DNA from 2 places in the Pseudoalteromonas sp. SG43-6 genome. Region 2 is predicted to be linked to the other one. Evidence: predicted binding sites of a transcription regulator. Region 2 holds the regulator's gene; the other holds the start of a gene.

The links. The regulator MetJ, encoded in region 2, represses methionine synthesis genes. The targets are predictions, from matches to a motif close to TAGACGTCTAGACGTCTA.
Region 1: the regulator MetJ is predicted to act here: its motif matches at 1,119-1,136, upstream of H5201_RS03025 (methylenetetrahydrofolate reductase).

Annotation. Positions count from the first base shown of each region.
Region 1 is NZ_JACJEZ010000005.1:18,476-26,177, forward strand. It holds gene H5201_RS03020 (pitrilysin family protein) at 1-933, opposite strand, end outside; gene H5201_RS03025 (methylenetetrahydrofolate reductase) at 1,181-2,137, shown strand; gene H5201_RS03030 (hypothetical protein) at 2,377-2,874, shown strand; gene H5201_RS03035 (hypothetical protein) at 2,871-3,539, shown strand; gene H5201_RS03040 (DEAD/DEAH box helicase) at 3,738-4,985, opposite strand; gene H5201_RS03045 (DUF3581 family protein) at 5,083-5,784, opposite strand; gene H5201_RS03050 (DUF3718 domain-containing protein) at 5,922-6,299, opposite strand; gene folA (type 3 dihydrofolate reductase) at 6,379-6,858, opposite strand; gene cgtA (Obg family GTPase CgtA) at 6,944-7,702, opposite strand, start outside.
Region 2 is NZ_JACJEZ010000012.1:75,578-83,279, forward strand. It holds gene hslV (ATP-dependent protease subunit HslV) at 1-454, opposite strand, end outside; gene H5201_RS07315 (SPOR domain-containing protein) at 535-1,065, opposite strand; gene priA (primosomal protein N') at 1,087-3,273, opposite strand; gene rpmE (50S ribosomal protein L31) at 3,507-3,719, shown strand; gene H5201_RS07330 (malic enzyme-like NAD(P)-binding protein) at 4,284-5,525, shown strand; gene metJ (met regulon transcriptional regulator MetJ) at 5,635-5,955, opposite strand; gene metB (cystathionine gamma-synthase) at 6,191-7,453, shown strand; gene metL (bifunctional aspartate kinase/homoserine dehydrogenase II) at 7,460-7,702, shown strand, end outside.

The DNA of each region.
Region 1 (7,702 bases), on a different contig from region 2:
AAGCGCGGCTCTGTCTTTTTGTTTTGGCTGCCAGGCTGTGCCTTTATAAGATACTAATAACCAATGCCCTGGTAAGCCTTCGTTTTGCTCATGTATATATTTCGCCGCTTGCTGTTTTGGTTCGGTTGGAATATCAGCAACGAAATCGCCTTTTTGCCATTGGCCCCAGTGTTTTTTAACCATAGCCATAGTTTCAGCTGGATCAACATCGCCTACAATCACTAATGACACATATTCAGGTTTATAAAACTTAGCAAAAAACTCTTTACCGTATGCCATTTGATCCGGCATGGCTTCAATATCTTCAAAAAAGCCCATGGTGGTATGTTTATAAGTATGTTTTTCGAATGCTTCATTACGTACTGCAGAAAGTAACTTACGAACCGGGCTGGCATTATTTTTAAGGTATTCGCCTTTAACTGTTAATGCTTCGGTACGAAATTGCTCTTCTGAATAAGTCAGGTTTTGAAAAATATCCGCTTCAATTTCAAGTACTTTATCAAGATGTTGCTTTGAAAAGTTTAAGTGATAGTTAGTGTAATCATTGGTTGTATAAGCGCGATTATCAACCCCAGAATTTTTTAGAATATCAGAATACACATCTTGCGGATATTTTTCAGAACCTTTAAACATCATGTGTTCAAAAAAGTGTGAAAAACCGGTTTTACCTGCTTCGACTTCATTACGAGAACCGACAGACACTGGAATTTGTAGTGATACCACATCAGGGTAATCAGTTTTCACCACCATAACGCGTAAACCGTTATCAAGCTCTTCTAATAAATAATCTTGTGAGAACACCCGATCATTACTACTGGCAACCGTTGACTGTTCAATCTCAACCTCTTTGACCATGTTTGAGCCGCTGTTATTTGCACAGCCGCTCAGTGCAAGCGTTACCGCAAGGCTCGTTGCTAATAATTTAAATTTCATTGCTATCCCTTGTTAGTTGAATAAATTTCTTGTTTTTAGTCATCCGATTATGCAACAAAGCAAGTCAATATAAGACCCCTGAGGTAATAAATTATGTAAACAGTTGTGTATCAGAGAACTCTTCATTCAGAGCAACATGAATAAAACTCACCTTCGTTGAAAAAGTTTCACTAAAAAAATCTATCTAGACGTCTAAATGGCTGCTATATTATTTGCCATAGACACTAACTTAGCTGGAATGAGGATTATGGCTTTATCACTACAAGAGAAAATTGAAGACACCAATCAGGGTGTGTACTTAATTGGTACCACCCCACCACGTATTGGTACTGATAAAGCGCAGCTTGAAATTATCGCCCAAAAGCTCTTAGCTCGTTTGCATGAAATTGAATACGATGGCGTGATTATTTATGACATTCAAGATGAAAGTAGTCGCACTGAGATGCCTCGCCCTTTTCCGTTCAAGCAAACGGTAGATCCTCGAGAATACAGTAACTTACTACGTAATTTATCGCATCAAGAAGTGATCACTTATAAAAGTGTTGCACAGCGCGGTGTGGCCGAATTTAAACAGTGGTTAAGCGAAACTAAAAACCAGTTTAATTTAAAAAACCTAGTATTAGTCGGTAGTCCATCATCTGACGGGGATATTAAATTAAGCCTGCCTGATGCTTATAAAGTCTTAAGCGAACAGCCTCAAGACTTCTTTTTAGGAGGCGTTACCATTGCCGAGCGCCACGCAAGTAAACGTAATGAACATGAACGCTTACTTGAAAAAACCACGCAAGGCTGTAAATTTTTTATCTCACAAGCTGTGTATAACGCGCAAGCAACCGTGGATTTGATCACCAGTTATGCGCGCAGCTGTAAAGCTCAAGGTATCGAACCTAAACGTATTATTCTAACCTTTACGCCCTGTGGCAGTGAAAAAACCTTAGAGTTTATGCAATGGTTAGGAATTTCCGTACCTGATGCAACTAAATGGCGGATGCTTGATTCGCAAAACCCACTGAGTGAATCTGTACGTATTTGCCGTGAAAACTTAGATTTAATACTAAGAAGTTGCGCGCATTTAGACGTGCCACTGGGGTTAAATATTGAAAGTTTAACCAACCGTAAAGAAGAAATTGATGCATCAATTAATCTTTACCGCTTATTAAAAGCGACAATGGAATTAAATCTTGCTGAAAAACAGATTGCTTAATAGAGTTAAACTTGAGCCTGCCCATTATTTTTAAGTGAACTAGTGTTCATGATTGTTGTTTTTTTAGGTAATTTTAAGTATTCTTGTATGCTAATTAGGTAATACTATTAAAAGGAATTTTAAATGCCATTAAATCCACAGGTGAAATAAGAAGTAATTAAAAACATTATAAAATATGAGAAAAAATTAATCACTTTTATCTAGACTCTCAGGGCTATGTAACCACAGGCGTAGGTCATATGATAAAAAACAAACAAGCTGCAACCCTGCTCCCAATGAATAAAGTAGTTAACAATCAACCGGGTCCTCCTGCAACTCCTCTAGAAAAGCAAAAAGAATTTGAAACAATAGCTAAACAAAAAAGAAATTATAAAGCTGAATGGTATAAGCAATTTACTACACTCATAATTAAAGATGTAGAAATTACACGCCAACTAGACAAACATATGGATTCTTTTTACAGAGAGCTTTCTACTCTATATAAAAAGTCTAATGGTTATTATGATGATTTTGATAAATTAGACAAAAATATACAAGTCGCATTATTTGATATGATTTTTAACTTAGGTGCAGTAAAAATTGTCACGAAGTTTACTGAGTTTGATAAAGCAATCAAAACTGGAGATTGGATTAAAGCAGCTAAAGAAAGCTATCGTCCTCAACTCAGCGCAGAAAGAAATAACTACGTAAGAGCAAAGCTATCTGCGGCTAACAGCATAAAGGTAACGACACCGTGAAAAACTTATCATTAGTATTATCGATATTTATCTGTGTTAGCTGCTCAAAATTATCTGCTAATGAAATAAAACCTAAATTATTTACTAATTATTTTACAGGTTTAGAATCTGAAATTGTGATGGATTACCAGAGCATTAAATTAAATTATGATTTAACTTTACGTTCAGAGAAGAATGTACACTTTTCTACCTGTAAACAAGTAGAAGAAACCGCTTCTGATGATATAGCAGTGAGCGAATTTCATTTGTTACAGATGTTGAAAGCGAACTGTGCCGCATTAAAACAGTACTCCCAAGCTAAAAGTTCAAACGTCAGTTATTTACAGGAAATTCTTGATAAAAAGGATATTAGCAATCTTCCTGCTACAGCTTCCCCTTATGTTAATAAACATGATAAAAGCCAAAGGCGAGGTAAAACACTAAGTGAATACCATAAAAAGTTTAATACATCATTGGACATTAGTGGAGCAATAAAGGTTGAGACAGAAACAGATCAGATGTTTTACTACGTTGTTGCCACAGGCGATTTCAATGCTGATAAAGTTCAAGACGCATTAGTTCGTATTGACTGGCAGGTAATTGATGCATTTAGTAAAGGGTTTAAGCTTATTATGGTTACGAAAAAATCCGCAGATAAACCATATGAAATAACTACACTAAATTGAAGTAAGAACCTTTAGCTGCGATTTTAATTTAAAAATTTATCTTTTTAGAGGGCACTCTAGCTTAGTAAAGTTATATCGCGCTTTATTATTAATACTATTGACTACTGAATTTAGCATATAAAACAATAAAGCTACGGCGCTCGTTTTAGCGCCGTGCTAGAGCTTTACTGACAGCTGATAACTAAAAACTGAAAGCTTTTATTTACGGCGTCTACTAGGTGCTCTTTGCCCTGTAATACGTTTTTTATCTCGGTCTTTTCGCGACTTATTAGAGTTTTTGCGATTATCTTTGGGCTTTTTATTTAGATCCGGTTCATAGCCCGCTAACCACTGCGGTGTTAGACGAGTATCAAGCAACACTTCAATTTCTTCAAGTAACCACTGCTCGTCAAGGCTGACTAATGACATCGCTAAGCCTTGCTCGCCAGCGCGCCCAGTGCGGCCAATACGGTGGACATAATCTTCAGCTATATAGGGTAATTCAAAATTAATCACATACTTTAACGACGCTATGTCTAGACCCCGAGCTGCAACATCGGTTGCCACGAGTACACGAGTGGTACCTTCTTTAAAATCTTGCAGTGCTCTATCACGTGCACCTTGAGATTTATCACCATGAATTGACTGTGTTTTTAAGCCATCTTTACACATTTCTTTGGCGAGTTGATCGGCCATTTGCTTTGTGCGAGTAAAGATCAGTACTTGGCGCCAGTTTTTCATGCCAATCATGTGCGAGACAAGCTCACGTTTACGGTCTTCATCAACCGCGTAAATGATTTGCTCAACTTCTACAGCCGCAGAATTACGTTTATTGACTTCAACAAGTTTTGGATCTTTTAATAACTTTTTACTGAGCTCAAATACACTATCGTCAAAGGTCGCTGAAAATAGTAAGGTCTGACGATCACTGGGAACATGGCGCAATATACGTTTAATTTCGTCAATAAAGCCCATATCAAGCATACGGTCTGCTTCATCAAACACCAGTGAATCAACACTAGATAGTTTAATGCTGCCTTTGATTATGTGATCCAGCAATCGCCCTGGCGTTGCCACTACAACTTGTGCATCTTTCATGGCTTTAATTTGCGGGCCAATACTGGCACCACCATAAGCAAGCGCGCCTTTAATATCAGTACCTTGCGCGTATTTTTCAAAGCTAGCAAAGACTTGCTGAGCAAGCTCTCGAGTTGGTGTCAAAATAAGTACTCGAGCAGTACCTGGCTCATCTTTACTTGGTGTATTAAGTAATTTATGTAACAGAGGTAATACAAAAGCAGCTGTTTTACCTGTTCCTGTTTGTGCACTCCCCATAACATCATGACCAGCTAAAATCAGCGGAATAGTTTTTAGCTGTATCGCCGTAGGGGTATGATATTGATTTTGTTCAAGTGCATTAAGCAGTACAGGATCGAGTTTTAACTCAGAGAAAGTAGTCGCAGACATAAGTTTAGCTTTGTGTAACAAATAATGGCGCTATTGTACGCCCAAAGCGAATAACAAAAAAGGCGCTTTGCAGCGCCTTTCTAAGCTTGCTAAATGTTCAAGCTGGTTTGAGGGTTTCTTTTCGTTGGTTATAGAAGGTAATTAGATCATCCACCGTATCTTGGCAATATTGTTGAATACCTGATACCAACATGTGCTTTTCACCACAGCCGACTTTTACACCATTTTCTAACAAGTTAAAGCGCAAAGTGATTTTCCCACGCTTGCCTGTATATTCAAAACTCGGCTCTGCGTATTCTAACGTCGGTGCATGGATCTCTAATGTATCGAGATTAATCAACATTGACTCATAGATAATCATAGGGCGAGCTGGGTTGATCATGACATCTTGATTGCCCATAAGTGGAATAATAACATGCGGAAAAGTTGTACCTGAAAACTCAACATAATTTTTTATTAGACTATCGGTGAGTGTTTGGCACTGGCTAGTTATACCTTCGCGCTTAACCTTCAGCATGACTTTATCGCCACTGGTAATATCAAACTCATCTGCGCCCTCAGGGAAGTTGAGTTTGGTATTCTCATCAACCATGCCGGCAAAGGTAAATTCCATTTTTTCACTGATGCCATAACGACTTAATACCAATGAAAATAATAAATCTCCAGGCACACAAAAACGTTTTGCATCTTTATCATGAAGTGGATTGTAATCATCAGCAACGCACTTTGCGAAACGACACCCTTGTTCACGAGAAATAGAGACATAATCAGCATGTTGCTGATAAAAAGGACTTAACATAGTTGTTCACTGCTTAAACTGCTTATAACCTGCCTATTCTACCAGATAAAATTACAATAGAGGTCGAATCTGTTAAACTTTTGTTTCAGATACAAAAAAGCCGCGATATCGCGACTTTTTTAATGATTTATTATAACTTATAAACCAGCACGTTCTTTAATTGCTGGTATTAATGCAGAACCGCCATGACCATTTGCTTCGGCCCATGCTATATCTGCTCCATCTTCTAAAGAGCTTTTAGATAAGTTTTTCACAATATATTCACCGGTATCTACGGCATTACTGGCAACTGCATGACGTAGCAAGTTAAGACCATTACATTGTACTGCATCATAAATATTACGAATTTTTACACGTGAGCTTTTTAACTTATCACGTAAACGGTTTTTATCGTCCGCAGCTATGTATTCACAGATTGAAACAGCTAACTGATCATCCGCTTTTACTGGCGCGCTAAAAGCAACAGAACCAGAAATAACAGCTGCAGCAATAACGAGTGTTGATAATTTTATCATTGTAGACCCTTGTGTAATACTTTATAACTACCCTAGTTGTTTAATATTGTATCAACCTATAAGCCTAACCGCAATAATGTTACTTAACTTTATCCAATGTGACAAATTTATAACCATAAATATTGTTATCATCCGGTTGATTATACAGCTCTTCTACAACTTGCCAGTTTGCTGATTGTTCGTAATCAGGAAACTGTGTATCTCCTGCAACATCAAGATCAATAAACGTTAAATAAAGTGTATCGGCACTTTTTAAAAATTGTTGATATATATTCCCGCCACCAATCACCATTACTTCATCAGACTCACACACCAATGAAATAGCGGCCTCTGGGGATGCTACAACATCAATTCCAGCTGCAGTGTAGTCAGTGTTTCGGCTAATAACAATGTTGCGTCGACCAGGTAAAGGGCGACCAATTGACTCAAATGTTTTGCGCCCCATAATTACTGGTTTATTCATAGTAACCGCTTTAAAATGCTGTAAATCAGCAGGTAAATGCCATGGCATATTATTATCTTGGCCAATCACTCTATTTTTAGCCATAGCTGCAATCATTGAAATCTTCACATTAAAACCTAATACTTTTTTATTAAACAAGAAAAAAGGAGCACCAGCTCCTTTTAAAATAATTTACTTTAGTCTAACGCTCATAGACAACTTCAACGTCATAATCGTCATCATCCCAACTATCCCAGTCGTCGTCATCATTCTTCTTAGTGGCATCTTTATGATAAGTATCCCATTTGAATTCAACTTCTTCATCTTCAATTGGCACAAATTTTTCTTTTGGCATGCTATCGAGTAGCGTCATGATGTTATGAATTAATGGTTGAGTATTTAGCTTATTAATTGCAGAAATATGATAAATATTTTCAGTCTCGCCTAACTCTTCAGCAATTTGCTCACATAGCGCCTGTGCTTCATCTTCAGGTAATAAGTCTATTTTATTAAATACTAACCAACGTGGTTTTTCAGCCAGCTTAGGACTGTACTGGTGCAACTCATTGATGATTGCAAATGCATTGTCTACTGGGTTTGAACCATCGACAGGCATTACATCGATAATATGCAGTAATACACGGCAACGCTCTAAATGTTTCAAGAAGCGAATACCCAAGCCAGCGCCATCAGAGGCACCTTCGATTAACCCTGGGATATCTGCAATAACAAATGATTTATTTGCTTCTGGACGTACCACACCTAAATTTGGAATCAGCGTAGTAAATGGGTAATCAGCTACTTTTGGTTTCGCTGCCGATACACTACGAATAAAAGTAGACTTACCTGCATTTGGCAAACCTAATAAACCAACATCAGCTAATAATAATAGCTCTAGTTTAAGGTTACGTACTTCACCCGGTGTGCCCAATGTTTTTTGACGAGGCGCTCGGTTAGTACT
Region 2 (7,702 bases):
TTTTTTCAACAATTTCGCGGGCGCTTAAATCGGTGTTTTCAAGTAGGGCAGTTGCAGCTGATTGGGCAAAGTTACCACCACTACCAATGGCAATTAAATCATTTTCAGGCTGCACAACATCACCGTTACCAGTAATTATCAGTGAGGCTGTGGAGTCGGCAACAGCAAGCAATGCTTCGAGTTTGCGCAAGGCGCGATCGCTACGCCAATCTTTAGCCATTTCAACAGCGGCTTTGGTTAGATTGCCTTGGTGCATTTCAAGCTTGCTTTCAAAACGTTCGAACAGGGTGAAGGCATCAGCAGTGCCGCCAGCAAAACCGGCGATCACTTTGCCATTATAAAGGCGTCGAACTTTGCGGGCGTTGCCCTTCATTACGGTGTTACCAAGTGAAACTTGGCCATCGCCACCAATGACGACTTTATCGCCGCGACGTACACTTACAATAGTGGTCATGTTATTCCTCATCATCGAGTCACAGGGGCGACTCGTTAAAAGCGATTGATGATGAGTTAATATGGGTTAATGGGCTAAAATCAAGTCCAATTCCAAATTCCGCAACCAGTTATTTTGTTACGCTTTAGTTTGTTTTTATCACTTTCGGCTAAACGTTTGGTTTTATAAGGACCTAAACGCACTTTATACCAGACACCGTTAGTGCCGGTTGTTTCACGAATTTCGGCGATTAATCCGGCAAATGCGATTTTAGCTTTTAAGGTTTCTGCTTGGCCATGGGTTCTGAACGAACCGCATTGCATTACATAAGGGCCTTTTTGTTCAAGCTCTCTTACTTCAACTTGAATTTCATGCTCTTTGATTTCTTTTATGAATTCAGGAGGGCGTGGTTTAGGCAACTCTTGTTGCACTTTTGCAGGTGTTGGGTTTGCTTGTTGTTCAACCAGCTTTGGATCTGCATTGGTTTTGACATACCATAAACCAAAACTAAAACCGCCAACAAGTAGTACGGTAACCAGTACTAATAATACGGGGAATGGTTTTTTCGGTGGCGCTGTTTTTTTGCTATTACGGTTGCCCGGTTTTTTATTAATAAAATCGTGTTGTGCCATGGTGGTATTGGGCTTCTAACCTTAAATCATATCTATTGGATCTACATCTAAGCTCCATCGCACCTTTTGCGCTAATTTACTGGTACTTAAGTAGTCTACCATTTGCGCGAGATATTGGTGTAATAGAGGGCGTTCGAGCGCTTGAATATGCAATTGAAAGCGATATTTCCCCGCAATTCGCTCGAGCGGTGCAGGGATCGGACCTAGCAATTGTATACCAGTTAGACCTTGGACTGGAACTAAATCTGTTAAAAAATCGACCACTTGCTTTATGTTGTGACCTTCAGCGCGGACAATCGCCATATTAGTTATTGGTGGTAGCTGTGCGTCATCGCGCTCTTGCAGTGCAAAACGGGCGAAATCTTGATAACCATTATTGACTAAATCTTGTAATAAAGGATGTTCGGGAAAGTGAGTTTGCAATAATACATGACCTGGTTCGCCACTGCGCCCAGCACGGCCAGCCACCTGAGTAACCAATTGTGCTAAATGCTCTGTGGCGCGAAAGTCGCACGAGTACAAGCCGCCGTCGACATCAAGGATCAATACTAAGCTCACATCAGCAAAGTGATGACCTTTGGCAAGCATTTGGGTGCCAACTAAAATCCTTGCACCGCCTTGGTTTATATCGTCTAGGGCTTTTTCTAAACTGCCTTTACGACGCGTTGAGTCGCGATCAATCCGGCTAATCGGGGTATCAGGAAACTCGGTTGTTAAAAACTCTTCTATTTGTTCGGTGCCTTTGCCGTTAGGAAATATTTGTGTACTACCACAGTCTGGACACTGATGCGGCACGCGTTCTTGCTCACCGCAGTGATGGCAAATCATCTGGCCGATGGCTTTGTGAAAAGTCGCACTAGTGCTGCAACGTGTGCACTCACTTAACCAACCACATTCATGGCAAATCAGGGTAGGCGAAAAACCGCGACGGTTTAGAAATACCATCACTTGTTTGCCTCGTTTTAAATGCTGACGCATAGTGGCAAGACTGGCATGGGCTATACCAGCTTGATCCGGCTGGCCTTTCATATCAATCAGCTGAAATTTATTGTCGGTACTGGTTTGCGCACGTTGCGTTAGGCTCAGCAGTTGGTATTTATTATGAATTGCCTTATGCAAGGTTTCGAGCGCCGGGGTTGCTGAGCCTAAGATCAGCGGTATTTTATGTTGAAAAGCGCGGTATGCGGCTAAATCACGGGCATGGTAACGTAAGGTATCTTGTTGTTTAAATGAACCGTCATGTTCTTCATCAACAATGATCATACCAAGCTTTAAAAATGGTAAAAAGATACTCGAACGTGTACCAATCACAATTGCGCAACTGGCTTTTTCACAAAAGCGCCAAGTTTGTAAGCGTTCGTTATCGGTCAGTGCTGAATGCCACAGCATAATCGGCGTATCAGGAAAGCGACGACGAAATCGATTAACCGTTTGTGGCGTAAGGCCAATTTCAGGCACTAGTACGAGTGCTTGTTCACCGCGTTTTAAAACCTCTTCAAGGCATTGTAAGTAAACCTCGGTTTTACCACTGCCAGTAACACCTTCTAGTAAAAAGCTATTGAAACCGACCGCTTGATTAATGGTGGTACAGGCTACTGCTTGCTCTTTATTTAGAGTCGGCTTAGTGCCTACGGTGGGAAGTTGTTGTTGCCATTGGTTGTCGTGTTCAATCGTTTGGCTGATCAGCTCTTTGTTAAGTAAGCTGTCGATAGTTTTTTTACTAAACCCCAGCGCTTTTAATTCTGTAAGTGATGATTTACCCGAATCTGCCAGTTGTTTGAGTAAGCTTAGTTGGCTCTTTGCTTTTAAAGACGGTAATTTAGCGCCTTTTTCAGTAAGTGCCACCATACTAATACTGCTTTTATCTGGGCACAGTCCTTGACGCAGCGCGCCAGGCAGGGCGATATGAATTGTTTCACCTAGTGGGTAGCAATAATAGCGCGCAGTAAAACGCAATAATTCGATATGTCGCTCTGATAAAACGGCTTCATCATCAATCACTTCAAGCACTGCTTTAAGTTTATTAACCGGCACATCGGTGTTGGTTTTTAGCGCCAGTACGACCGCAACTTTGCGCTGATTACCAAATGGCACCCATACCCGCGCACCGACTTTAGGCATCACTGATAAACCATCGAGTTGCTCTGGAATGCGATAATCAAAGGTGCGATGCAACGGTACTTTTATAGCAACTTCAACAAAACTCATAACAACCCAAACAAGAACGAATAAGGGAGTTAATGTACTAAAATTATGGCTGAAAACCTACCTGCAAATACCTTCTTTAAAACTTTTGTTCATTTTATTAGCAAAAACGACATTTAAAGCTTGTAGCAAGTGGGGTTGTTGCTTAGAATACGCGTCCTAAATAATTTGTTTTAACGACGTATGGTGCCAGACTCCGGGTTTGGAGAGCGATGCGGCCTTAACTAGAGGTTTCTATGAAAGAAGGTATTCACCCTAAGTACGAAGTAATTTCAGCATCATGTTCATGTGGAAATAAATTCGAAACTCGTTCTACTCTGTGTAAAGACATTCACTTAGACGTATGTTCTGCGTGTCACCCGTTTTACACTGGTAAGCAAAAAGTTTTAGACACAGGTGGCCGTGTTGATCGCTTTAACAAGCGTTTCGGTTCACTTAGCAGCAAGTAATTCTTGTTGTTTTGTCGGAAAAAGCACCTTAGGGTGCTTTTTTTTATGCCTGCTATTTATTAAAAACACCGCCTTTTAGTCTTTATTTCTTGCTCTAGTGCTCCAGCTTTACGCATTCATTATGTTGTGACTATTTCCCACTTTTATATCCAGTATAGCGAGTAAATAACAGACAAATAGTGATTTGTTGACTATATTGTCATTCTCGTTAAAGCGATAAATTAAACGTTTTTGTCGGTAAAGTTAGGTCTTTTGCGGTTAAATGTTGTTAACGTCTTACTTTGATGGTTTTTAGTCATAGGCCATTATTTTTGCTTTAAAGCGTTGCATAATGAGCATTTCAAGATGGGTTTTTTGATGCTTTGTGGCGTTTTTATAGCCGAAAATTGAAGCTTTTTTGCAAAAAATGCTGACAAAACGCATAAAATGAACGGATATAGCATATAACAGGATAGACCTGATATTGCTTGAATTTAATTATAATATAGGTATCGTTCCCTATAAGATATAAGAACTGCTTACTCTCACTTTCAACTTAACTTACTTGCAGGATAAAATCGCGTTATGTCAGACTTTCGTGAACAAGCTTTACATTACCATTCGCACCCCGTTCCAGGAAAAATTAGCGTTGAGCTTACAAAGCCAGCTGAAACCGTACAGGATCTTGCACTCGCATACAGCCCCGGTGTTGCAGAACCGGTACGTGAAATAGCTGCTGATCCCGCTAATGCCTACAAATACACTGGTAAAGGCAATATGGTTGCGGTTATTACTAACGGCACCGCTATTTTAGGTTTAGGTAACTTAGGTCCATTGGCTTCAAAACCGGTTATGGAAGGTAAAGCGTTATTATTTAAACGCTTTGCGGGTCTAGATTCGATAGATATTGAGGTGAAACACAATACCACCGAAGATTTCATCAATACAGTTGCTAACATCGCTGATACGTTTGGCGGTATTAACTTAGAAGACATTAAAGCGCCAGAGTGTTTTGAAATAGAAAAAGCATTGATCGAGCGTTGTAGTATTCCAGTGTTCCACGACGATCAACACGGTACCGCGATTGTAACGGCTGCTGGTATGATCAACGCACTTGAAGTACAAGGCAAAGAAATCGAAGATGCGATTATCGTTTGTTTAGGAGCCGGTGCCGCAGCGGTTGCGTGTATGGAGCTACTGATCAAGTGTGGCGCATTGCGTGAACATATTTACATGTTAGATCGTAAAGGCGTTATTCATACTCGTCGTGATGATTTAAACGAGTACAAACAGTTATTCGCTAACAATACAGATAAGCGCACACTGCAAGATGTTATTGCTGATGCCGATGTATTTGTTGGTGTATCTGGCCCGAATTTACTTTCTCCTGACGATCTTAAGTTAATGGCTGATCGACCTGTAGTGTTTGCCTGTTCAAACCCAGATCCAGAAATCTCACCAGTGCTTGCTCATGGTGCTCGCGATGATTTAATCATGGCAACGGGTCGTTCAGATTATCCAAACCAAGTTAACAACGTGCTGTGTTTCCCATTTATTTTCCGTGGTGCGCTAGATGTGCGTGCAAGCAAAATTAATGATGAAATGAAAATTGCTGCGGTTGACGCTATTCGTAGCATTGCTAAAGAACCAGTACCAGCGGAAGTATTAAAAGCGGCGGGTGTTGAGACACTTGAATTTGGTGCGCAGTATATTATTCCAAAACCGATGGATCCGCGTCTATTACCGCGCATTGCCAAAGCAGTAGCGCAAGCGGCAATTGATTCTGGTGTTGCACAAATTGATATGCCGGAAAACTACATGGAGTAGCTGCTTCGCTGCAATTGGTAATGGCACAATAATAAAAACCTCAGCAACTTACGTTACTGAGGTTTTTTTGTAGCCAATTCCTGAAGCAGGAATATATACAAATGATAACTTAATCTTCGTTGAGTACAGGTACTTCGAGACCCATCTCAAGCATGATTTTTTTCACTTCTTCAGGCACTTTCTCTGGATTATCTTTACGTAAATCTTCATCGTTTGGCAGTGGTTGGCCAGTAAATGCGTGTAAAAATGCTTCACAAAGTAATTCGCTATTTGTTGCATGGCGAAGATTATTAATTTGACGACGAGTGCGCTCATCAGTCAAAACTTTTAATACATTTAGCGGGATCGAAACGGTGATCTTTTTAACTTGTTCTGATTTTTTCCCGTGTTCTGCGTATGGGTGAATATATTCACCATTCCATTTAGCCATAGGATGTATCGTTGCCTCAGGTTGTTAATTGTTTGCGCGACCTTTTGCAGCGCAAAGATGGCGAAATTCTATCGTGTTAAAAAAGATAGTCAAATACTTGTTTTTTAGCCATCTAGAGGCTTAAATGTTTTTACTTCTAATCTTGCGGCTAAAACCGCATAAATGCTTTGACTTATTAAATTTGATCCTCTAACCTTTTAGACGTCTAAACATCCATTTAATTGTAGGTGACGGTATGAGTCAAAAGAATAAAGCAACCATTGCAGTACGCAATGGTATTGATGCAGATAAACATCACGGCGCGGTTGTGCCTCCCATTCATTTATCGACCACCTACTCATTTGCTGATTTTGATAAAAAGCGCCAATATGATTATGGCCGTAGCGGCAACCCAAACCGTGATTTACTCGCTGAAACGCTCGCTAAGCTTGAAGGTGGCGCTAAGGGGATTATCACTGCAACGGGCATGGCTGCGGTGCATTTAGCTACTCAGCTGCTAAACAGTGACGATACCTTAGTGATCCCACATGATTGCTATGGCGGTAGTTACCGCTTATTCACCTCACTTGAAAAGCGTGGCTTATTAAAGTTAGTGGTTTTAGATTTAACTAAATCTGAAAATCATCAAAAAATTCTTGAGATAAAACCAAAGCTAATTTGGATTGAAACACCGAGTAATCCTATCTTACGGTTAACCGATATTAAAGCGATCACCACGATTGCTAAGCAGTGCGGTGCGTTGGTTGGTGCCGATAACACATTTTTATCACCTGCTTTGCAAAACCCAATTGAGTTTGGTGTTGATATTGTGGTGCATTCGACCACTAAATATATTAACGGTCACTCAGATGTTGTTGGTGGTGCGGTGATCGCCGCTACCCAAGAGTTGGGTGATGAGCTTGCTTGGTGGGCTAATAACATTGGCATTACCGGTGCCCCGTTTGATAGCTACTTAACGTTACGTGGTTTACGTACTTTGAATGTTCGTTTACGTCAGCATCAAGAAAATGCCTTTATTATTGCCCAATATCTAGAAAACTCCCCTTATGTAAGCCAAGTATATTACCCTGGATTAGTATCTCATCCACAGCATGAACTCGCTAAACAGCAGCAACGTGGTTTTGGTGGCATGGTAAGCTTTGATATCAAAGGTGATATTAATAATGCTGCAGAATTTTTGACCAGCTTAGAAGAATTTAGCTTAGCTGAGTCATTAGGTGGGGTTGAGAGTTTGATTTGTCACCCTGCAACTATGACCCACGCAGGTATGGAGGCAACTGCTCGTCTTGCTGCGGGAGTAGGTGATACCCTGATCCGTATTTCGGTGGGCATTGAAGATGTAAAAGATTTAATCGCTGACTTAGATCGTGTATTCAATAAAGTGAAACCAGGTCAAGCTCAGCACGGCGTAAAAGTAATTGCTTCCTCTGTTCAACAACAAGATGATGAGCAATCAAACTCATTTAAACTGACTCCTGCACATACGGCTTTGTGGTAATAAAAAATGGTAAATATAGTTCATAAATTTGGTGGTTCTAGCCTTAGTTCTGCAGAGCGTTATCAGGCCGTAGCAAATATTATTCTAGCCCATACGGAAGCCGGTGATTGTGTGGTGGTATCCGCAGCCGGTAAAACTACCAATACGTTAGTTACGCTATGGCAGAGTTACCAGCAAGGTGATCAACAGGCAGTGAGTGATATATTATTGCAGCTTGATAATCATCAACGTACTTTGATCGAGCAGTTA